3 regions of the Micromonospora soli genome follow, and region 1 is predicted to be linked to each of the others. Evidence: riboswitches for the same ligand, from Rfam matches in the RefSeq annotation. Region 1 holds a riboswitch; each other region holds the start of a gene.
What was found. Region 1 has a riboswitch for cyclic di-AMP ahead of Q2K19_RS08435 (coiled-coil domain-containing protein). Riboswitches for the same ligand answer to the same signal wherever they lie in the genome.
Positions count from the first base shown of each region.

Region 1 (7,067 bases):
GCCCTGGCGCAGCGCCACCAGGTGCCCGTACGCCCCGAGGTAGGGCTGGAGGTCGGTGACCGGCCGGCCGTCCCGGCTCACGGTCAGGGTGAGCCGGCTGGTGCGGCCGGGCTGCGGGGCCCCGGTCAGGGTGACCGTGTAGCCGTCGACGGTGCTGCTGGCCGCCGGGGCGGGCAGCGGGCGTTCGGTCAGCGGGCCGGGGACGGTGACGTCGACGCCGAGGGTCAGCGGCTCGCCACCGGTCGGGGTGAAGTCGGCGAACGCCCGCCAGACGCCGGGCCCGGCGAGCGGCGAGGCGACCCGCCAGGTGCCGTCCGGCGTCAGCTCCGGGTGGACGTGCCGGAAGCCGGAGAGGTCGCGCCGGGCGACGATCAGGTGCATGCGCTTGTCGTGCGCCACGTCGTAGCGGGTGACCGGCCGGCCGTCGGGGCCGGCGATCCGGAAGGCGAACTCGCCGGCCGGGGCGGTCACCGGTTGCAGGGTGTAGCCGCGGTCGGAGACGAGCAGCCCGCCGGGCAGGTGGTCGGTGGGGGCGGCGGTCGTGTGGCCGTCGCCGTGGCCGGGTTCGGTGGCGTCGTGGCGGGTCTCGGTGGCGTCGTGGCGGGTCTCGGCGGCGGGGGTGACGGGGTCGGCCAGGTGACCGACCCCGTACGCCGCGCCGAACACCGCCGTGAGGCCGAGGGCGAAGCCGCTCAGCTTGGTCGCCGTGTTCATCGTGGTACCTCGGTTCCTTCGGGTCCGCGGACCCGTCACGCCCCGACGAGGTCGTAGCCGGCCTCGTCCACGGCGGCGCGCACGGTGTCCGTGTCCAACGGGCTCTCGCTGGTGACGGTGACCTGGCCGGAGGCCAGGTCGACCTGGACGTCGCTGACGCCCGGAATCGCGCCCACCTCGGTGCTGACCGAGTTGACGCAGTGCCCGCAGGTCATGCCCTGCACCTGGTACGTGGTGGTGACCATCGCGAATCTCCTCTTCCGCCGTTCCCATCCTATACCCCCCAGGGGTAGTCGGAGGAGAGACGGCTGCCACTCTCCTGGTACCGATACCCGGTGGGGGTATCAGTCACGAGAGGACCGTACCATACCCCGGAGGGGTACGCTATCCTCGATTTCATGACCGCACCGACGACCCCGACCCGGGGCTACACCGCCAGCAAGGACCAGCTGCTCGCGCGGCTCCGCCGTATCGAGGGCCAGGTCCGCGGCATCGAGAAGATGGTCGAGGACGACCGCTACTGCATCGACGTGCTGACCCAGATCTCCGCCATCCAGGCCGCCCTGGACAAGGTCGGCCTCGGCCTGCTCGACGGGCACGCCCGGCACTGCATGCACGAGGGGGCCGCCGAGGGCCGGGCCGACGAGATGGCGACGGAGATGATGGCCGCTGTCGGCCGGCTGATGAAGCGGGGCTGAGCCGGGACTTCCGGCCCGCGGCTCGGGCCGCCCGGCCCGGACCCGAAGGGCCGACCTCGACGTACCTTCGAGGTGGCGACCGGGATCGGCGCCACCTCGCGCCGGACCGGCCGACCCTCGGCTACGGACGGGAGGGCAGCCGCGATGATGTGGCACGGCCCGATGATGGGCCTGATGTGGCTCTGGTTCCTGCTCGGACTGGTGGTGCTGGCCGGCCTGGTCTGGCTGGTGTTCCGACTCACCGGCGGCGGCCCCGCCGCGGGCGGCCCCGCCCGGCGCATCCTCGACGAGCGGTACGCCCGCGGCGAGCTCGACGACGAGGAGTACCGCCGCCGGCGCGGCGAACTCGCGTGATCGGGCGAGGCGCGGCGCCGCACGCCCGGACTCCGGCACCCGCCGGGCCGGCTCAGCGCCGGGTGCCCGGGCCGCGAACGGCCCCGGCACCCGGCACCTGCGGTTCAGAGCCGGCCGAGCAGCTTCTTCATGGTGTCGATCTCGCCCTGCTGGGCGGTGACGATCTGCTGGGCGAGCGCCTTGGCGTCCGGGTACGCCCCCTGGGCCAGGTCGTCCTTCGCCATGGTGATCGCGCCCTCGTGGTGGGCGATCATCATGGTCAGGAACTGCCGGTCGAAGTCGGCGCCGGACGCCGCCGCCAGCTCCGCCATGTCGTCGGAGGACATCATCCCGGGCATGCCGTGGCCCATGCCCGGCATGCCGTGGCCACCGCTCGCCGAGGGCGCCGGCCGCCCCCAGGCGCGGAGCCAGCCGGTCATGGTGGCGATCTCCGGGGCCTGGGCCGCCTTGATCTGCGCGGCCAGCTTCCTCAGCTCCGGATCGGCGGCCCGGGTCTCGGCCAGCTCCGCCATCTCCACGGCCTGCCCGTGGTGCGGGATCATCAGCTGGGCGAACATCACGTCCGCGTCGCCGAACGAGGCCGAGGCGCCGGCGGCGGACGTGCCGGCGGCGGGCATGTCGTGGCCGGAGCCGGCGGTCGAGTGGTCGCCGCCGCCACAGGCGGCCAGGGCTAGCGCGGCGGTGACGGTCGCGCCGGCCAGGGCGGCCCGGCGCGCGAAATTACGGATGTACACGGTGAAAGCCTTTCGGTGTCGGAACGTACGCAGCAGGCGGGGACGCGGGTCACCGGTTCTCCGGTCCACCCCGCGCCGGGGCCTCCTATCTGCGCAGCACCGACACCGCCGCCAGGCGCAGCCCGTACCGCCGGGGCGGCGGGGCGCGCGGCACGAAGGCGGACCGGAGCGGGCCGCCGACGGTCGGACCGACGGCTCGTGACCGGGCCCGCAGCAGCACAGCGACCAGCAGCGCGGCGGCGATCGCGCCGAGCACCGCCAGGCAGACGCTCCAGCCGGACGGGTGGCCCGCCGGGTCCGTCAGCGGCAGCGCCCGGACGTGGCACCCGTCGCCGGGGCAGTCCTGCACCATGCCGACGACGAGCTCGACCGGGGCCGCGGACGGGTGACCGGCGGTGTGGTCGGCGGAGCCGTGCGCCCCGTGGCCGAGGGTGTGCATCGCGGTCAGCCCGACCAGCGTGCAGAGCAGCAGCAGGAGCCGGACCCACCGTCCGGTCACCGCCGCTCCCGCCGCCATGTCCCTCACGGTAGCGGGCGCGTCGGGGCAGCCCACGAGAACCGCCGAGGCCCGCACCGATGCCGCCCCGCGGCCCTCGGCCGGCTGCGACGCCCGGTCGGCCTGGCTACCATTCCGGGCGACGACCCCCGGCCTGCGCCTTCCCGCGGGCACCCGGGCCGGCCCACCCGACCGGCCCGGTGACACGTATCCCGCTGTGAATCGTTGGGAGACACGCCATGGGCGCCGACCACACCCGTCCCGCTCCGTCCGCCCCACCGGGCGTACGGCGAATCCTCGCCGCGACGGTGGTGCCGCTCTTCGTGGTCACGGTGATCGCCACGTTGGTGCTCTGGCCTCGCCACACCCAGGAGTCGGCGGGCAGCCCGGACGTGCCGCGCTACCACGGCACGGTGACCCGGGTGGTGACCGAGCCCTGCCCGCCGACGCCGGAGACGCCGTCGGGCGGGTCCACCGGGCCGTGCGGGACGGCCACCGTGGCGGTGGAGCAGGGCCCGGACGCCGGCCGCCCGACCGAGACGCCGGTCCCGTCCGGGCCGGGCGCACCCCGGGTCGAGGTCGGCGACAAGATCGTTCTCGTCGAGCTGGTGGACCCGGCCGACCCGACGGTGAAGAGCTATCAGATCGCCGAACACCAGCGCGGTACGCCGCTGGTCTGGCTGGCCGTGCTGTTCGCGGTCGCGATCGTGGCCTTCGGCCGCTGGCGCGGGCTGGCCGCGCTGGGCGGCCTGGCCGCCAGCTTCGCCGTCCTGCTCGGCTTCGTGCTGCCCGGGATCGGCGCCGGCCGGCCGCCGCTGCTGGTGGCGATCGTCGGGTCCGCGCTGATCATGTTCGTGGTGCTCTACCTCACCCACGGGATCACCGCCCAGACCTCGGTGGCGGTGCTCGGCACCCTGGGCAGCCTGGTGCTCACCGGGGTCCTCGGCACGCTGGCCACCGCCGCCACCCACCTGACCGGCTTCGGCAGCGAGGACGCCACCACGCTGTCGATGTTCCAGCGCGAGGTCGACCTGCACGGGCTGCTGCTGGCCGGCATCATCATCGGCTCGCTGGGCGTGCTGGACGACGTCACGGTCACCCAGGCCGCCACGGTCACCGAGCTGGCGCACGCCAACCCCGGGCTGTCCCGGGCGCAGCTCTACCGGGCCGCCACCCGGGTGGGCCGGGCGCACATCGCCTCCACGGTCAACACAATCGTGCTGGCGTACGCCGGCGCGTCGCTGCCGCTGCTGCTCCTGCTCGTCGCCGACGCCCGGCCGGTCAGCCAGATCCTCACCAGCGAGTTCATGGCCCAGGAGATCGTCCGTAGCGCGGTGGCCACGCTGGGCCTGATCGCCGCCGTGCCGCTGACCACCGGGCTGGCCGCGGTGGTGACCACCGCCGGACGGCGGGCCGCCGCGCCGGCCGACGGACCGCCCACGACGCCCCGCCCGACGGCGGCCCGGGAGGACGCCCTCGAGGCCCTGGGCGGGGCGCCGGCCGGCTGGCGCGGACCGGAGACGAGTACGGAGTCCGCATGGTGACACTCCGCAGCGTGACCGCCGATTTCAAACGCGACGCTGGTCACGCAGTGCCACGGCGAAATAGGGCTTCTGGTGGGCTTCCGGACGTAGATCCTCACCCGGACAGTCAGGTAACCTCGCTGCCGGTCACCGAATTAGGCGCGCAGCGGCGCCTGCGGTGCCACCGCCCAATCGCCCGAGGGCGAGCCGGGGAACCAGGTACCTGGGGTGAGTCCGCGCCAGCGGTAGGGGCCGCTTCCGTCCCGAACCCGTCAGCTAACCCGGTCGGCGGTCGACGGAAGGGAACACTGTGACGGCACCCCTGCGCCGCTGGGTGACACCCGTGCTGGCCGTGCTGGCCGCGTTCGCCATCGTCGCCGGCCCCGCCCCGGCGACGGCCGCGCCCAGCAGCCCCACCCCCTCGGGGCACGCCCCGGAGGACGACGAGGATCCCCTCATCACCGAGGCGATCGCCGACGCGAACCGGGGCTACATCCGGGCCAAGGCGCAGCTGGAGAAGTCGAAGAAGCGCCAGCTCCAGCTGGCCCTCGAGGTACGCGCCGCGCAGGCCCAGCTCGACGCCCTCAGCCCGCAGGTCTCCGCCATCGCGGCACAGTCCTACCGGACCGGCCGGATGGGTGCGATGACCATGCTGCTGGAGAGCCACTCCCCCGACTCGTTCGTCCGGCGGGCCGCCCTGCTCGACGAGCTGAACATGGTGAACGCGCAGAAGCTCGCCGAGGTCAACGCGGCCAAGAACCGGGCCGAGCAGGCCAAGATCGCCCTCGACGCCGAGGTCCGCGAGCAGCAGAAGCAGGCCAACACGATGGCCCGGGAGAAGGCCGAGACGGAGAAGGCGCTGAAGCTGGTCGGCGGCCTCGGCTTCACCGGCGGCCTGGTCTCGGCCACCTCGCCGGTGGCCCGGATCGGCCCCGGCCGTACCGCCGACGGCGACTGGAAGCCCGAGTCGTGCAGCGAGAACGACCCGACCACCTCGGGCTGCGTCACGCCGCGCACGCTGCACGCCTACAAGGAGGTCAAGCGGGCCGGCTTCAACCGCTTCGTGGGCTGCTACCGGCCCGGCGGGCCGTGGGAGCACCCGAAGGGCCGGGCCTGCGACTGGTCGTTGCAGAAGAGCGGCTTCTCCCCCTGGCACAACAACGACATGCGGATGTACGGCAACAACGTCGCCGCCTTCCTCATCCGCAATGCCGACCGGCTGGGCATCTACTACGTGATCTGGAACCGGCAGATCTGGTTCCCGGCCACCGGCTGGAAGTCCTACAGCGGGCCGTCCAACCACACCGACCACGTGCACATGTCGTTGCTCTGACCGGCGTACGCCGCAAGGGGCCGTCCCGCGACCAGGCGGGGCGGCCCCTTTCGCACGTCGGGGACGGAGGGTCAGCCGGAGACGGCCGAGGGCGCGGGGTCCACCGGCTCGGCCTGGGCGGGTGCCGTCGGCGTCCGGCCCGCGGGCACCTCGGCCACGGTCCGCACCTCACCGGCGCTGAGCCGGTACGACATGCCGACCACCGCGCACCGTCCGGCGGCCACCCGCTCGGCGAGCACGCCGGACCGGGCCAGCAGGGCCTCCACGGTCTGCGCGATGTGGATGTCGACGATCCCGTTGACGTCCTCGACGCCCTCGCGCGCCGCCCGGAGCAGGCTGGGTGCGACGGCGTCCACCAGCGCGCCGAGGTGCCCGGCCGGGGACGTGCCGGTGGTGACGGAATCCCGGGCGGCCTGCACCGCGCCGCACGAGTCGTGCCCGAGCACCACGACCAGGGGGGTGCCGAGCACGGTGACGGCATATTCGACGCTGCCGAGCACCTCGGGGCCGACGGTGTGGCCGGCGGTCCGTACCACGAAGAGGTCACCGAGCCCGCGGTCGAAGATGATCTCGGCGGCGAGGCGGGAGTCGGAGCAGCCGACCAGCACCGCGAAGGGCTGCTGGCCCTCGGCCACGGCGGCCCGGCGACCGGCGTCCTGGTTGGGATGGCGGGGGACGCCGGTGACGAAACGGTTGTTCCCGGCGTACAACTCGGCGAGCGCCTGCTCGGGAGTGGTGGGCGTCAATACAGTCACCTCGTCCTCGACCCAAACGACCTGGTCAACCCGGCCGGCGGCAGAGGCGGCCTCGCCGACCACCGTCACACGCAGCAGAAGGCGCGTCAAGGGATACGTGATACGCATTTCATACGTCCCGAGACCCTTGACCAACGGCCCGGCGCCCCCCGGAGGCCGGCTCGCGGGACCGGGCCAGAGCCGCCCGATACGCGAGTGGGCCATACCATGGCCACCATGGCGACGACAGCAGGCGCGAACGGGAGCGCCCGGAACTGGACGTTCCTCACCAACCACGGGCACGTGCTGCTGGCCATCGCCCGCAACCCCACCGCCCGGCTGCGCGACGTGGCCGACGAGGTGGGGGTGACCGAGCGGGCCGCCCAGGCGATCGTCGCCGACCTGGAGGCCGGCGGTTACCTCCGCCGCACCCGCGTCGGCCGGCGCAACGAGTACACGATCAACCCGAGCGGCCACTTCC
Region 1 covers NZ_CP130427.1:1,760,651-1,767,717, forward strand. Annotated here, with positions in the region: gene Q2K19_RS08400 (hypothetical protein) at 1-714, opposite strand, end outside; gene Q2K19_RS08405 (heavy-metal-associated domain-containing protein) at 750-959, opposite strand; gene Q2K19_RS08410 (metal-sensitive transcriptional regulator) at 1,113-1,412, shown strand; gene Q2K19_RS08415 (SHOCT domain-containing protein) at 1,557-1,766, shown strand; gene Q2K19_RS08420 (DUF305 domain-containing protein) at 1,871-2,500, opposite strand; gene Q2K19_RS08425 (DUF6153 family protein) at 2,586-3,017, opposite strand; gene Q2K19_RS08430 (YibE/F family protein) at 3,236-4,540, shown strand; cyclic di-AMP (ydaO/yuaA leader) riboswitch at 4,695-4,825, shown strand; gene Q2K19_RS08435 (coiled-coil domain-containing protein) at 4,830-5,852, shown strand; gene Q2K19_RS08440 (carbonic anhydrase) at 5,924-6,598, opposite strand; gene Q2K19_RS08445 (helix-turn-helix transcriptional regulator) at 6,815-7,067, shown strand, end outside.

Region 2 (7,067 bases), 2.1 Mb from region 1:
ACGCGGTGCCGGACTCCCCCACCGAGCTGCGCCTGCTCTACCGGGGCGAGCTGCTCCGGCTGGAGCGGGCCGAGCTGGACGCGATCCGGGACCGGATGCTGTCCCGCGGCGCGCGCCGCAACGAGGTGCGCCGGGTCGCCTTCGACGCCGTCCTGGCCGCCCTGTACGCGCAGGCCCGCACGCTGCGGGTCGGCCGGCTGCCGGAGCAGCCCGCGTTCGAGGACGAGATCATCGACCGGCCGGAGTTCCGCGAGTTCCTGAAGGCGTGGTGGCCCCGGCTGCACCCGCGGCACGTGCTCGGCTGGCTCGCCCGCCCCGAGCGGCTGCGCCGGTACGCCGGCGGGGTGCTCTCCGGGGTGGAGATCCGGCTGTTGACCGAGGCGTACCGGAGCCTGGACGCCGAGGGGTTGACGATCGCCGACGTCGCGCTGCTGGACGAGCTGGACGCGCTGCTCGGCAAGCCGGTCCAGCGGCCGAAGCCGAAGCGCGACCCGTTCCAGCTCGCCGGAGGGGTCCGGGAGCTGAGCACGTACGCCGACCGGCAGCGGGCGGCTCGGGCCGCCGCCCGGGAACGGCCGGAGGACTACCGCGAGTTCGCCCACGTCGTGGTCGACGAGTCGCAGGACGTCTCGCCGATGCAGTGGCGGATGATCGGCCGGCGGGGCCGGCTGGCCTCCTGGACGGTGGTGGGAGACCCCGCGCAGACCGCCTGGACGGGCGACCCGGAGGAGCTGACCCGGGCCCGGGACCAGGCGTTGGGGCGGCGTCGCCGGTACCGCTACGAGCTGACCACCAACTACCGGAACTCGGCGGAGATCTTCGCGGTGGCGGCGGCGGAGATCCGCCGGCTCTACCCGGACCTGCCGCTGCCCACCGCGGTGCGCTCCACCGGCGTGGATCCGGTCGAGCTGACCGTGCCCGCCGCCGAGCTGGCCCCGGCCACCGAGGCGGCGGCCCGCGCGCTGCTGGCGCAGGTCGAGGGCACGGTGGGGGTGATCACGCCGGTGCCGCGCCGGGACGAGGTGGCCGGCTGGCTGGGCGGCCTGGGCGGCACGCGGCTCCAGGTGGTGACCAGCCTCCAGGCCAAGGGCATGGAGTACGACGGCGTGGTGCTGGTGGCCCCGACCGAGATCCGGGCCGACCCGGGCTCGGGGGTGCGGACGCTCTACGTGGCGCTCTCCCGGGCCACCCAGCGCCTGACCACGCTGGATCCGGTCGCCTGACGGCTGCCGGCGGCCCGGTGGCACCCGCCGTTTTAGTTGCATACATAGCGATGTGAGCATAGATTGAGCTCGGCCGGGGCGGGGAACGAGAGGGTGTGGGCGTGGGCGCAGGTCATGACCACAGCGGCACGGTGGCCAATGCCGCGCAGCGCCACCGGGGCCGGCTGTGGGGCGCGTTCGGGCTGCTCACCGCCCTGATGCTGGTCGAGGCGGTGGCCGCGTTCGGCACCGGGTCGCTGGCCCTGCTCTCCGACGCCGGGCACATGTTCACCGACGTGCTCGGGATCGGGATGGCCCTGGCCGCGATCACCGCCACCCGCCGAGCCGACACCGACCCGCAGCGCACCTTCGGGCTCTACCGGCTGGAGGTGCTGGCCGCGCTCGCCAACGCGGTGCTGCTCGGCGCGGTCGCCGTCTACGTGCTCGTCGAGGCGGTACGCCGGTTCGGCGAGCCGCCCGAGGTCCTCGCCGGCCCGATGCTCGCCGTCGCGGTGCTCGGCCTGCTCGCCAACCTCGCCGCGTTCGCGCTGCTGCGCACCGGGGCGCAGGAGAGCATCAACCTGCGCGGGGCGTACCTGGAGGTGCTCGGCGACCTGCTGGGCTCGCTCGGCGTGATCGGCGCCGCCCTGGTCATCGCGCTCACCGACTGGTGGTGGGCGGACCCGCTGGTCGCGGTCGCCATCGGGTTGTTCATCCTGCCGCGCACCTGGCGGCTCGGCCGGGCCGCCGTGCGGATCCTGGTGCAGGCCGCCCCCGAGCACCTCCAGGTGACCGCGGTGCACGACCGGCTGGCCGCGGTGCCCGGCGTGGCCGAGGTGCACGACCTGCACGTCTGGACGCTCACCTCCGGGATGGAGGTGGCCTCGGCCCACCTGACCATGCGCCCCGGCGCGGAGGTCGGCGAGGTGCTGGCCGCCGCCCGGGCCGCCCTGCACGACGACTTCCGGATCGACCACGCCACGTTGCAGATCGAACCCGGAGCGTCCCCGGGGGCGTGCGGGTCAGTCGAGTGGTAATTAGGACAATCTTAAATTCGAGTGACTATTGTGGTCCTATGCCGGTTTTGGCCCGACTGTCCGTCCCCGCCACCCGGGCCGCGTCGGGGCACCGCCGGTAGGCTCGATCGCGGCCTCCGCCGGGCGGCGCCCTCCGGCGCCTGCGGTGGCCGTCGCCTAATCGCCGCAGCACGGCGAGCCGGGGAACCACGTACCTGGGGTGCATCCGCGCCAGCGGTAGGGATCTTCCGTCCCGAACCCGTCAGCTAACCCGGTCGGCGGTTGACGGAAGGACACCTGAATGCCATCAGTGGCACCTGTACGACGGACGGCCGCCCGGTTGGCGGCCCTGCTCGTCGCGACGCTCGCCCTCGGCGTCGCGACCGCGCCGGTCTCCCCCGCCTCGGCGGCCACCCCGACCGGCCTGCTCGCCGCCGCCCCCGGCGACGACGAGGGCGGCAGCCCGGCCCTGCGCGCCCAGCTCGACGCGGCCAGCAAGGGCTGGCTGGAGGCGCGGACCGCGCTGAACCGCTCGGTGAGCCGGCAGAAGCAGCTCACCGCCGAGCTCGCCACCATCAACTCCGAGCTGGGCACGCGCGACGCCAAGGTCGGCGAGATCGCCGGTGTGGCGTACCGGACCGGACGGCTCGGCACCGCCGCGGCGCTGCTCGGCAGCAGCAGCCCCGAGGGCTTCATGGACCGCGCCGCCGCGCTCCAGCAGGTCGCCGCGCACGAGGACCGGGCGCTGCGCGACCTCATCGACACCCGGGACCGGGCCACCCGCACCCGGGCCGCGCTGACCGGCGAGATCCAGGAGCAGCGCAAGCAGGTCGCGGTGATGGCCAAGCGCAAGCAGCAGGCGGAGCACGCCCTGGAAGTGGCGAACAACAAGGCGGCCAGCGCCGGCGGCAGCGTGCAGGGCACCTCCCGGGCGAACGCCGAACCGGCCCCGCGCAACGCCGACGGCTCCTGGCCGCCGGAGTCGTGCAGCGTGAACGACCCGACGCCGGCCGACGGCTGCATCACCCCGCGCACCCTGCACGCCCTGCAACAGGCCAAGGCGGCCGGGTTCACCCGGTACGTCTCCTGTTACCGGCCCAGCGGCTCGGGCGAGCACCCGAAGGGCCGGGCCTGCGACTTCGCGGCGCAGAAGGACGGCTTCGGCGGCGTGGCCACCGGCGGCGACAAGACGTACGGCAACAACCTGGCGGCGTACTTCATCCGCAACGCCGACGCCCTCGCCGTGCTCTACGTGATCTGGTACAAGCAGATCTGGCTGCCGAGCAGCGGGTGGAAGGCGTACAGCGGCGGCAACGGCGACCCGTCCAGCGACCACACCAACCACGTGCACCTGTCGGTCTACTGAGGCGGGGGTGGCCCGCCCCGCGCGGCGGGCCACCCTACGCCCCACGACGTACGCCGGATGTCGTCGCGCGCCCCACGACGCCGGGCCGGCGGCGGACCAGCATCGGTGGCATGACCCGACTCTCGCCCACCGGACGCAAGGCCCTGCTGACCCTGCACCTGATCACCTCGCTCGGCTGGCTCGGCGCGGACCTGGTGCTGCTCACCCTGGGCGTCGCCGGGCTGCGCGGCGCCGACCCCGAGCTGGTCTACCCGGCCGCCGGGCTGCTGGTGACCTGGCTCTTCGCCCCGCTGAGCCTGGCGGTCTGGCTGGTCGGGCTGGCCAGCGCGCTGCTCACCCCGTGGGGCCTGCTGCGCTGGCGCTGGGTGCTGGTGAAGTTCGCGCTCACCACCGTGATGCTCGGGCTGGTCCTGCTGCTGCTCACCCCGACCGTGCGCCGGCTCGGCGACCTGGCGCCGGACCTCACCGCCCGGGACCGGCTGGACCTGGTCATCCCGCCGGCGGTCTCCAGCACCCTGCTGATCGTCGCCACCGTGCTCTCCACCTACAAGCCGTGGGGGCGGCTGCGGCGCCCGGCCGCCCCGGCGGGCCGGCCGGCGGTGCCGGCCGGCCGGCGGGCCTGACTCAGGCCGGGCGCCCCTCCAGGGTCGCGCCGAGCCGGCTGGCCAGCCCGAGGTGCGCCGCCCGGGCCTGCCGGAAGGCGTAGCCGAACAGCGGTGCCGGGGCGGAGAGGGTGATCTCGACGTCGATCCGCACCACGCCGTCCGCCTCCTCCCGCAGCCGGGTGTGGTTGCGCACGGTGGTGGCCGGCTGCTGCCGGGCCACGGTCACCACCTCGTCCTCGGTGGCGACCAGCACGTCCGCCTGGTAGGTCACCGGGAAGTGCAGCGGGCCGAGCTCCAGCCGGTCGGTGATCGCGTAGCTGGCCAGCGCGCCGGGGCGGGGCGGCAGCTCGCGGACGCGGACGATCAGCGGATGCAGTTCGCCCTGCCGGTTCAGGTCACCGAGCAGGGCGAGCGCCTCCGCCCGGGTGCAGCGGGCCTGCACCGTGTAGCTGAAGCTGTCGCTGCTGAGCAAGCCGTACCCCCTCGCCGTCGACGGTCCGGACGATCGTCCCGTACCCGGGCCTGGCTGGCAACGGTCGAAGGTCCCCGGCCGGGTGGGGTCGCAGAAGGGGGTGAGGGAGGCGGTCAGGCGCCGGGCAGCAGCTCGGAGCCGCTGTCGGCGAAGTAGGGATCGGGCCCGCCGAAGAGGCCGAGCAGACCGGTCACCCAGAGCTGCCGGTGGACGAAGCGGCTCGGCTCGGTGACCACCAGCTTGACGCCGCTGACCTCGGCGGTCTGGAACCCGGCCACCATCGCGCTGATGCCGACGGAGTCGATGAAGGTGACCAGCCGCATGTTCAGCTCGATCCGCGACGGGCGGCCCTTGGCGAGCACCTCGGCGATCGCTTCCCGCACCTCGTACGCGGTGTCGACGTCGATCTCGCCCCGCGGAGCGATCTGGATGACACCACCCGGCAGAACCGACTTCACGATCGACAGGCTCACGCGAGCACCTCCACTCGCCCGTACGGGCGCCTCATCAGTACGCGGGCCGCGACCGAGAGTATTCCTCCGACACCCTCGGTCGCCACCCCTCGGGATGAGCAATTCGCGGACTGGGCACACCTGGGCATCCCCATCCGGATCCTTTGATTCCTGCTTCCCCGGGACAACTCTCTACACCTGCAACGACCGACGGGTGCCGGCCGATCCGCCGACCCAGGGTAGCGGGCGAGCGCCTGTTCGGCCCGGAGCCGGGCGACCCCGGCGCGTTCGGGTGGTTCCTCCCCCCGTACGCCGAGCGGTGGGCGGGCGGCCCACCGGGGTGGTTTGCGCCCGGTCCGGGGCGGGCACAGCCCGGTGAGCGAACCGTCACACGCGCCGGATGGCCACCGGAGTCCGAGGTGACGCCCGGGACTTCGGCACCCCGAGGAGGTAACACCCATGTTCGGAACCACCCTGCTGGACCGCCGGAGCAAGCCCGAGCGGATCGCGGACCAGGCGTGGGAGCAGCTGCTCTCCGCCGTCAGCTCCGCCGGGGACAGCGTCCGGGACGCCGCCCGCTCCGCCCGCCGCAACGGCGCCGGGCTGACCGACGACGCCACCGGCCTGGTCGGCTCCGCCGCCGAGGAGGCCCGCCGCCGGGCCAGCCTCGCCTTCGACGCGCTCGCCGGTCGCCGGCCGGCGCTGCCCTGGACGCTGTTGATCGCCGCGGCGCTGGCCGGGGCGGCGCTCGGCTGGGCGGCCGGCACCGCCGCCCGGGCCGCCGGAAGCGGCGTCCGCGAGCTGGACGAGATCGAGTTCGTCGACGTGGACCGCCCGGACTCCCCGGTCGGCCTGGACGACTGACCGCACCGCGCCCGGCGGCGTCCCCGGACCGGGGGCGTCGCCGCGCGCGGTTCAGAACGCGGTGACGTTCGCCGGCGCCCGCTCGGCCCGGCTGAGCGCCCGCAGCACGGCCGGCTGCCCGTGCCGGCGTACGGCGAGGCGGGCGAGCAGGGCCAGCACCGGGTCCAGCGCGTCGGCCGGCAGCTCCGGGGTGGGCACGCCGACGCTCACCGCCAGGTCGTCGGAGTGCACGGCCAGCTCCATCAGCCGGGTGGTGAGGTAGTCCTCCAGGGCCAGCGACCACGGCCCCCGGGCCAGGTGCACGACCCGGCCGTCCGGCTCGGCCGGCAGCGTGGCGGCCAGCTCGTCGACCGCGGCGCCGGCCGCGGCGAGCAGCGCCTCAGGGCCGTCGGCGGCGATCCACTCCCCGGAGGCGCGGATGCCCACGTTCACCTCGTCGTCGACCGGTGCGCCGATCCAGGTACCCCGGGCGTAGTGGTCGAGCAGGCCGACCGGCTCGCCCGGCGGGACCGGCTCGGCGAGCACCCCCGGCACTGCGAGGATCTGGAACGCCAGGTGGCCGGCGAGCCCGCCGACCCGGAACTCGGCGAGGGCGCTCGGGGCGTCCCACTGCTCGGCCACCGCGGGGTGGGCGAGCAGCGTCACCGCCGAGCGGGCGGCGGTCAGGTAGGCGGTCCGGATCGGATGCATGGGCGTACCCCTCTCGTCGCGGGTCCGGGAGGCCGAGCCTACTCATCCAAGATCGACCCGGACGGACCCGGAGGCGGTGGAGAGCGCTCCCCGGACCGGCCGGCCCACCCGGATCGGATGAGGACACCTCACCCGGGGTGCGGCCAGGATCGTGGTGCGGGCGTCCGTGCCGGGCGCCGAGCAGCCCGCGCCGCGAACCGATCCGGGAGGGAGCCACCGATGGCCACCGCGACGATCACCCGTACCGACCAGGACATCCAGTCCGACGTGCTCGACGAGCTGACCTGGGAACCCCGGGTACGCCCCAACGAGATCGGGGTGACCGTCACCGAGGGCGTCGTCACGCTGTCCGGCTGGGTGGACAGCTACGCCAAGAAGTGGGCCGCCGAACGGGCCGCGC
Region 2 covers NZ_CP130427.1:3,905,270-3,912,336, reverse strand. Annotated here, with positions in the region: gene Q2K19_RS18785 (HelD family protein) at 1-1,223, shown strand, start outside; gene Q2K19_RS18780 (cation diffusion facilitator family transporter) at 1,325-2,239, shown strand; cyclic di-AMP (ydaO/yuaA leader) riboswitch at 2,383-2,514, shown strand; gene Q2K19_RS18775 (coiled-coil domain-containing protein) at 2,520-3,584, shown strand; gene Q2K19_RS18770 (hypothetical protein) at 3,695-4,207, shown strand; gene Q2K19_RS18765 (SRPBCC family protein) at 4,209-4,661, opposite strand; gene Q2K19_RS18760 (STAS domain-containing protein) at 4,775-5,134, opposite strand; gene Q2K19_RS18755 (hypothetical protein) at 5,573-5,977, shown strand; gene Q2K19_RS18750 (maleylpyruvate isomerase N-terminal domain-containing protein) at 6,029-6,667, opposite strand; gene Q2K19_RS18745 (BON domain-containing protein) at 6,887-7,067, shown strand, end outside.
Region 2: another riboswitch for cyclic di-AMP. It lies ahead of Q2K19_RS18775 (coiled-coil domain-containing protein); the one in region 1 lies ahead of Q2K19_RS08435 (coiled-coil domain-containing protein).

Region 3 (7,067 bases), 1.6 Mb from region 1:
ATACGGGACAGCAGCTCCTCGGGCGGGGTGCCGGCGGCCGGTCGGACCGCCGGCGGGTAGACCGTCTCCCGGACCCGCTGGTCGAAGCGGCCGGCGCTGTCCCCGTCCGCGAACGAGTGGCCCAGGTCGTGCTTGGCCAGGAACGCGGTGATGGCCGCGAAGCGTGCCTGGTGGCCGTCGTTGAGGGCCGTGTAGTCGGCCTCCTCGTAGAGCTGGGCGGCGTCGACGTCGGCCGGGACGTCCCGCATCGCCCGGTGCGGGATGCCGAAGTACCGGGCCAGCTCCAGGGTGCGCGAGTCGTGCGCGAAGAGGTATCCGGGGGTGCCGGAGATCAGCGCGGTGATGGTGCCGTGGATCCGGGTCCCAAAGGCGAAGTCGAACCCGCCGAGGTAGTCCATCCACGTCCACGGGTCGACGAACATCCGCACCTTGTCCTCGACGAAGAGCGGGTGCGAGGTGTGCACGGGCATGTCGCCGCCGCGCCCCCGCTGCTCGGGGGCGTCGCCGTAGAGCAGGGTGCCGAGGGTCTTCAGGTCCTGCGGCAGGTAGCGCAGGTTGGGGTAGCGCCCGTGGTGCTGGCGGACGATCCCGGCCATCGAGGAGACGTACGGCGAGATGGTCAGCGCGATCCGGGCGTCGCCGTCCAGCGTCGGCTTCGGCTTGTCGATCCGGAAGTTGCCCCCGTGCAGGAACATCGACGGACAGCCGATCTGCTCGACCGCGGAGAAGCCGAGGGTCCGCAGGTAACTCTCGGTGATCTCGCCGCGCACCCCGATGCTGTGCGAGCGGTTCAGCACCGCCCGGCAGAAGGCGCGCACCGCATCGTCGATCGGGCGCAGGTATTCCCGGTCGCCGTCGAGGTTTGTCTGCACGCCGACGCCGAGCACCACCACGGGGATCTTCAGCCGCTCGATCAGCCGGGTCATCGGCGCCAGCCGGTGCACGAAGCTGCGGCGGAACGCGTTGGCCAGCGGGATCACGAAGACGTCGTACTTCTCGTTGATCTCGTCGGCGTCGCGCGGGCTGGCCCGGAACTGTGACGGGGTGATCTCCGCCGTCGACGTGGCGAGCAGCTTGTACGCGGCGTGGCTGAAGACCAGGTTGCCGCTGTTGTCGCCGATCCAGTTCCGTTCGAAGGTCTCCTCGGGGCTGAGGACGTCGAACGGGCCCTTGCGGGCGCGCAGTAGGATCCGCTGGTGCATCCGGGTCTCCACCTTCCGTTCCAGGCATGACAAGCCCGGTGGGAACCGGAGTGGGCCGGTGGCCGGCGCACGGTCCCCGTTCCGTGCAGGCGCCGAAATCGTAAGGCATCGACTGACGGACAGGTGTCCCGTGCGCCGGGCGGCCCGGCGGCCCGGACGGTGCCCGGTGCACCGGCGGGTAGGGTTGCCCGTCATGACCAGCGCCCCGACCGCCACCCCCGCCGTCCGGCTGCCGTCGCTGACCGGGCTGCGCTGGGTCGCCGCCCTGCTGGTCTTCGGCTTCCACGCGGGAACCATGCGGATCGTCGCCGAGCCCGACTACAGGGCGGTCGTGGATCGGCTGTTCGCCCTCGGCCTGTCCGGTGTGGAGTTCTTCTTCATCCTCAGTGGATTCGTCCTGGTCTGGTCATACCGGGACGGTGAGCGACGACGCACCTTCCTGCGGCGCCGGCTCGCCAAGATCTACCCGAACCACCTGGTGACGTTCGTCGCGGCGCTGGCCGTCGCGTTCTGGCTCGCCGACCCGGTCGCCCCGTGGGCCGCGCTCGGCAACCTCGCCCTGGTCCAGGCGTGGAATCCCACCCCGGGCTACTTCTACAGCGTCAACACGGTGAGCTGGTCGCTCTCCTGCGAGCTGGCCTTCTACCTCTGCCTGCCGCTGGTGCTGCCCGCGCTGCGCCGGGCCCGGACCGGCGTGCTCCGCGCGGTGCTGATCGCCGCGCCGCTGCTCATCCTGGCCCTCTGGCCCGGCCAGCGGCTGGTGCCCGAGGAGAGCCGCTGGTGGTTCACCCAGATCTTCCCGGTGGTCCGGTCGCTGGAGTTCTGGATGGGCGTGGCCGCGGCCGAGCTGATGCGCCGGGGACGCTGGCGCGGGCCCGGGCTGACCGTGGCCAGCCTGCTCTTCGTCGCCACCTGGGTGGTCGCCGCGCAGTGGGTCCGCGCCGAGCTCTGGGCGGCCCTGCTCGCGGTGGCGTACCTGCTGGTGATCACCGCCGCCGCGGACGCCGACGTGCGCGGCCTACCCACGCCGTGGCGGTCCCGGCCGATGGTCTGGCTCGGTGAGGTGTCGTTCGCCTTCTACCTGGTGCACGTCCTGGTGATGCAGACCGTGCTGCGCCTCACCGGGCACTGGGGTGCGGGGCTGCCCGGCGGCTGGGGCCCGCTCGCGGTACTCGGCTTCCTGCTGGCCAACCTGCTGCTCGCCGCCGCCCTGCACCGCTGGGTGGAGACGCCGATGATGCGCCTGCTCGGGCCGCCGCGCCGGGCCCGCGTCCCGGCCGCCTCCGCCGCGCCGGCGCCCGCCGTGCCGGCCCCGCGGTCGGCCCCTGCCGGGCCGGTCGAGGCCCGCCCCACCCCGGGCCGGCCGGTCGCGTACGCCGGACGGCGCGACCCGGGCTGAGCCACGCCCGACCCGGCCGGCGCGCCGGGAACTCCCGTTCCGAACTCTGTCCACCCTGGTCGGTGCCCCGGTCCGAGCCCTGGCGACACGCCCGGGACGATGCGGCGCGCGGGTCTCGACGGTAGGTTTGGCACGTGCTTCCGATCGCGCTCACCTGTCCCCTGTGGTGGGTGGCGCGCTGGACGGCCCGCATGCTGGCCAGCCTGGCCGTGGTGGTCGCCTGCTCGCTCGGCGCGGCCACGTTGCCGGTCGGGGTGGCCGCGCAGGCCGCTGCCGCCCAGGCCGCTCCCGGCCCGGTCGACACCTGGACGGTCCGCGCCGGTTCCCCCGACCGCGCCCTCGGCTTCGTCCCCACCGGTTCGCCCGACACGGTGACCGGTGCCGCGGCGCGGGCCGGGGCGGCAACCGCCGACGTCGACCCGGGAACGGCGGCCGACCGGCCGGTCGTGCCGGCTCCGGCGGCACCGCGGCCGGCCGGGGTCGCCCCGCCGGAGCGATACCCCCTCCCGGTCGGGCTGGTGCCCGCGACCGTCGGCTCCCGGGCCCCGCCCGCCCGCTGACTTCGGGGCGGCCCGGCCCGCCCTCGCCGCACCACCGAACCTCACCCCCGCACGCGCCCGACGGCGGCCCGGCGGCGCCCGCCCCGGTTCGCGCCCCGCCCCGCCGGCCGTGCGGACCTCTCCGCCACGACGTTTCCCGTGAGGTGCCGACCATGGAGAAGACCGTTCTCCACCACTTCCTGACCGAGGTCCCCGAAGCCACCGCCATCTGGTCCGCCCTGCTCCTGCTCGCCCTCGGGCTGCTCGCCGCGCTGGTCGCCCGACCGGAGCGGGACGCCCCGCCCGACCCGGCCCCCGATCCGACCGCCGAGCGGGCGGCCCGCCTCGCCGACCTGTCCCGCTACGCCGACGAGGTGGCGGTGGCCGCCGACGGGGCCGCGCAGACCGCCCGGCGCCGGCGCGAGCAGTGGCTCGCCACCCAGGACGAGGCCGATCGGGCCTGGCGGGCGTACGACGAGGCCGACGGGGCCGCCCGCCGCGTCGCCGGCGCCGCCGCGCTGCCTCCGCCGCGGACGCCCCGGACACCCGCCGAGTACGCGGCCCGGGAGCGCTGGCTGCACCACGCCGCGATGGCGGCGCACTGGCGGGGCGAGTTGACCGCCCGGCAGCTCGCCGACGTGCTGGCGCACCGCAACGGGTGGGACCCGCGCCGGCACCCGGCCGAGCAGGAGATCGTGCTGGCCCGGGCGGTACGCGACGGCCGGCGCGCCGGCTGGCGGGCCGCCGCCGAGCGGGAGCAGCGGGCCTGGCGGGACGCCGAACTGGCCGCCGAGGCGGCCCGCGCCCTGGCCGCCGAGGCGTACGCGGCCGCCGCGGCGCTGCGCCCCGGCCCCGCCCCGGCCCGCCCCGCCGAGCCGGCGACCCAGCCCCTCGCCCCGGTGCCGGCCGGCCCGCGGGCGGCGCCGACGGCGCGGTGGCGGCCGGCGCGCGTGGGCTGAATCGTTACCCGAATGCGGTGAGCCCGGTCACGGCCGGACGGAAACGGTCATCGGGATCAGGTCGGGCGATCGACCCCCGCAATTCCGGGTCGGTCGCCACCCGATGTCCGATTGTCGCCCGACGGTTCCGGGATAACTGGTCGTCCCATTGAGTAACGTCAGTGATCGACTGTTCCGGTCAGAGTAACGATGTTCGAGGTTTACGCAGGTGGGGGCGCTTGGCTTGCGGCGTACCCACCGGTAGTGTCGGCGCGTCCGGTGCGGTTTTCGATCGCAAGTGGCGACGCCGTGCCGACCCGCCTAATCGTGATCTCACGAACCGGGGACCCAGGGCAACACCGGGGTGAATCCGCGAGCCACGGCCCGCGGTAGGGCGTACTTCCCGCCCGAATCCGTCAGCTAACCCGGTAGGCGGCCACGGAAGGAGTTCCATTCCTCGTGCGAACCACCCCCCGACACTCCCCCCGCCTCCACGGCATCGCGGTGCCGGCGCTCGCCTGACCGGCGACTCCTGGCACCGTCCCCCAGCCCGGCCCGCCGGGCGCTCCCATCCCCGCGGCCACCCGCTCCCCGCAACGCGCGTGAACTCCTCCGCGTGTCGGGCCGGCGTGTGCCGCTCAGGCCCCCCGTGGAGGAACACGTGAAGCACCGAATGAAGCGTCAGCTGCGGCGTGTCGTGACCGAGCGCCCGGCCCGGATCGTCGCCGGCTCGGCCGCGGCGCTCGTGCTCGCCGGCGGCGTCGGCGCGGCGATCGCCGCCACCGACGGCAGCACCCCGGTCCGCCAGGAGAACGCGGCCGCCGTCGCCGAGCTGGCCCCGCGCCTCGGTGACGTCGCCACCCGCGGCGAGGCCCGGGTCGCCGCCCCGTCGCCGTCCGCCTCGCCGAGCGCGTCGCCGTCGGCGTCCGCGTCGGCCAGGGCCAAGGCCTCCGCCGACCCGGACACCACCCGCAAGGCGAAGCCGAAGCCGCCGTCGACCAAGGTCCTCGACTACACCTACGAGGCGCAGAACCAGTTCTGGAACTGCGGCCCGGCCGCGGTGCGCAACGCGCTCAGCGCGAGCGGCGTCGAGACCACCCAGGAAGCGATGGCGGTCCCGCTCGGCACCACCGAGAACGGCACCAACTCCGCCGAGGACACCACCCGGGGCCTGAACCAGATGGTCAAGGGCAACCCGTACAAGACCCACATGTTCGGCGGCTCGGCGAGCCCGGCGGAGATGGACCAGCTCCAGGCGGACGTGGTCAAGGCGATCACCGACGGTCGGGGCGTGGTGGTCAACGTGGCCGGCGACGCCACCGACACCGACGGCGGCTGGCACTCGTTCCCGGGCGGCCACTACATCGCCGTCATCGGCTACAAGAACGACGGCCGGACCGTGCGGATCGCCGACTCGGCGAACCCGGCGCTGCCCGAGTACTGGATCAGCACCATCGACCTGGCGAACTGGGCGGGCACCCGCGGCTACTCCGCCTGATCGCACCCTTCCCCGTCGGGCCCCGGCTTCCTGAGCCGGGGCCCGACGTCGTCTGTCGGACTCCCGCCGCTGCCGGTCTCGCGCGCCGTGTCCGCCGGGTGGCACACTGCGCCGTATGGGCGATGCGACAGGTATCCGCCATCTGCTGCTCCTCCACGGCATGGGAGCCACCGGCGAGGTGTGGCTGCCGTGGGCGCCGCTGCTGGAGCGCCGCTGGCCGGGGCGCTGGCTCGCCCCCGACCTCGCCGGCCACGGCTGGTCGCCGCCGCTGCCGGCGTACTCCTTCGAGGCCCTCGCGAGCCGGGTTGTGGCGAGCCTCGGTCCGGTGGCCGAGCGGCTCGGCCCCCGGGACCGCCTCGTCGTGCTCGGCCACTCGCTCGGCGGCGTGGTGGCGCTGGCCCTCGCCGCGCGGGCCCGGCGCCTACCGGTGGACGCGGTGGTCGGGCTCGGCATCAAGGCCGCCTGGTCCCCGGCCGAGCTGGACAAGGCCCGGGAGCTGGCCCAGCGGCCGGTGACCTGGTTCAGCAGCCGGGACGAGGCCGCCCGCCGCTACCTGCGGGTCGCCGGGCTGGCCGGGCTGTTCGCCCCGGACCACCCGGTGGTCGACGCGGGGCTGCGCCGCGAGGACGGCCGCTGGCGGCTGGCCATGGACCCGGCCGCGTTCGCGGTGGGGGAGCCACGGCTGCCCGCGCTGCTCGCCGCGACGGACGTGCCGGTGCTGCTGGCCCGCGGCGAGCAGGACCCGATGGTCTCCGACGCGCAGCTCAAGGAGCTCGGCGTGCCGGTGACCAGCCTGCCGGGGCTCGGCCACAACGCACACGTCGAGGATCCGGAGGCGGTGCTCGCCCTGCTCGACCCGTACCTGTGACGGCTCAGGCGGTGGGGGAGAGCGGCGAGCCGTCCGGCGCCGGCGCTTCGGCGGCGCGCGGCGCGGGCCGGTTCCACTCCGGTTCCAGCTCCCGGCGGGCGGCGTCGAGGAACGCCTCGGCGTACGACTCGGCGGGGAAGTCACCCAGGTAGCGGCTGCGGGTCGCCCAGCGGTCCGCCGCCTTCGGGTCGGTGTCGAGCAGCTCGGTGAGCACCTCGTCCACGTTGGACATGTCGCGGCGCAGCACGTAGCCGGAACCGGCGAGGGGGAACCGCGTCACGAAGTCCGCGCCGTCGGCGCCCATGTCGGTCACCGCGTACGGCTTGCCCGAGTAGAGGTAGTCGGAGATGACCCCGGAGACGTCCGAGACCAGCGCGTCCGAGCGGTTCACGCACTCGGTCAGGCTCAGCTCGCGGCCGGCCGCCGCGCCCCACAGGTGCGCCCGGCCGGTCCTGGCCCGGTCGGCGGCGAGCAGCTCGGTGAGCCGGGCCAGCTGCCGCGCCGAGGCCGGGTTCTGCGCCGTGTACGGGTGGGCCCGCAGGATCACCGTGGCGCCCCGGTCCAGCAGCCGGCGGATCACCGTCTCGGCCACCGGCAGCGAGCAGTAGTTGGCGTCGGCGTGG
Region 3 covers NZ_CP130427.1:195,220-202,286, reverse strand. Annotated here, with positions in the region: gene Q2K19_RS00940 (polysaccharide pyruvyl transferase family protein) at 1-1,202, opposite strand, end outside; gene Q2K19_RS00935 (acyltransferase family protein) at 1,396-2,601, shown strand; gene Q2K19_RS00930 (hypothetical protein) at 2,736-3,161, shown strand; gene Q2K19_RS00925 (hypothetical protein) at 3,314-4,099, shown strand; cyclic di-AMP (ydaO/yuaA leader) riboswitch at 4,387-4,528, shown strand; gene Q2K19_RS00920 (C39 family peptidase) at 4,728-5,576, shown strand; gene Q2K19_RS00915 (alpha/beta fold hydrolase) at 5,692-6,444, shown strand; gene Q2K19_RS00910 (CDP-glycerol glycerophosphotransferase family protein) at 6,449-7,067, opposite strand, start outside.
Region 3: another riboswitch for cyclic di-AMP. It lies ahead of Q2K19_RS00920 (C39 family peptidase); the one in region 1 lies ahead of Q2K19_RS08435 (coiled-coil domain-containing protein).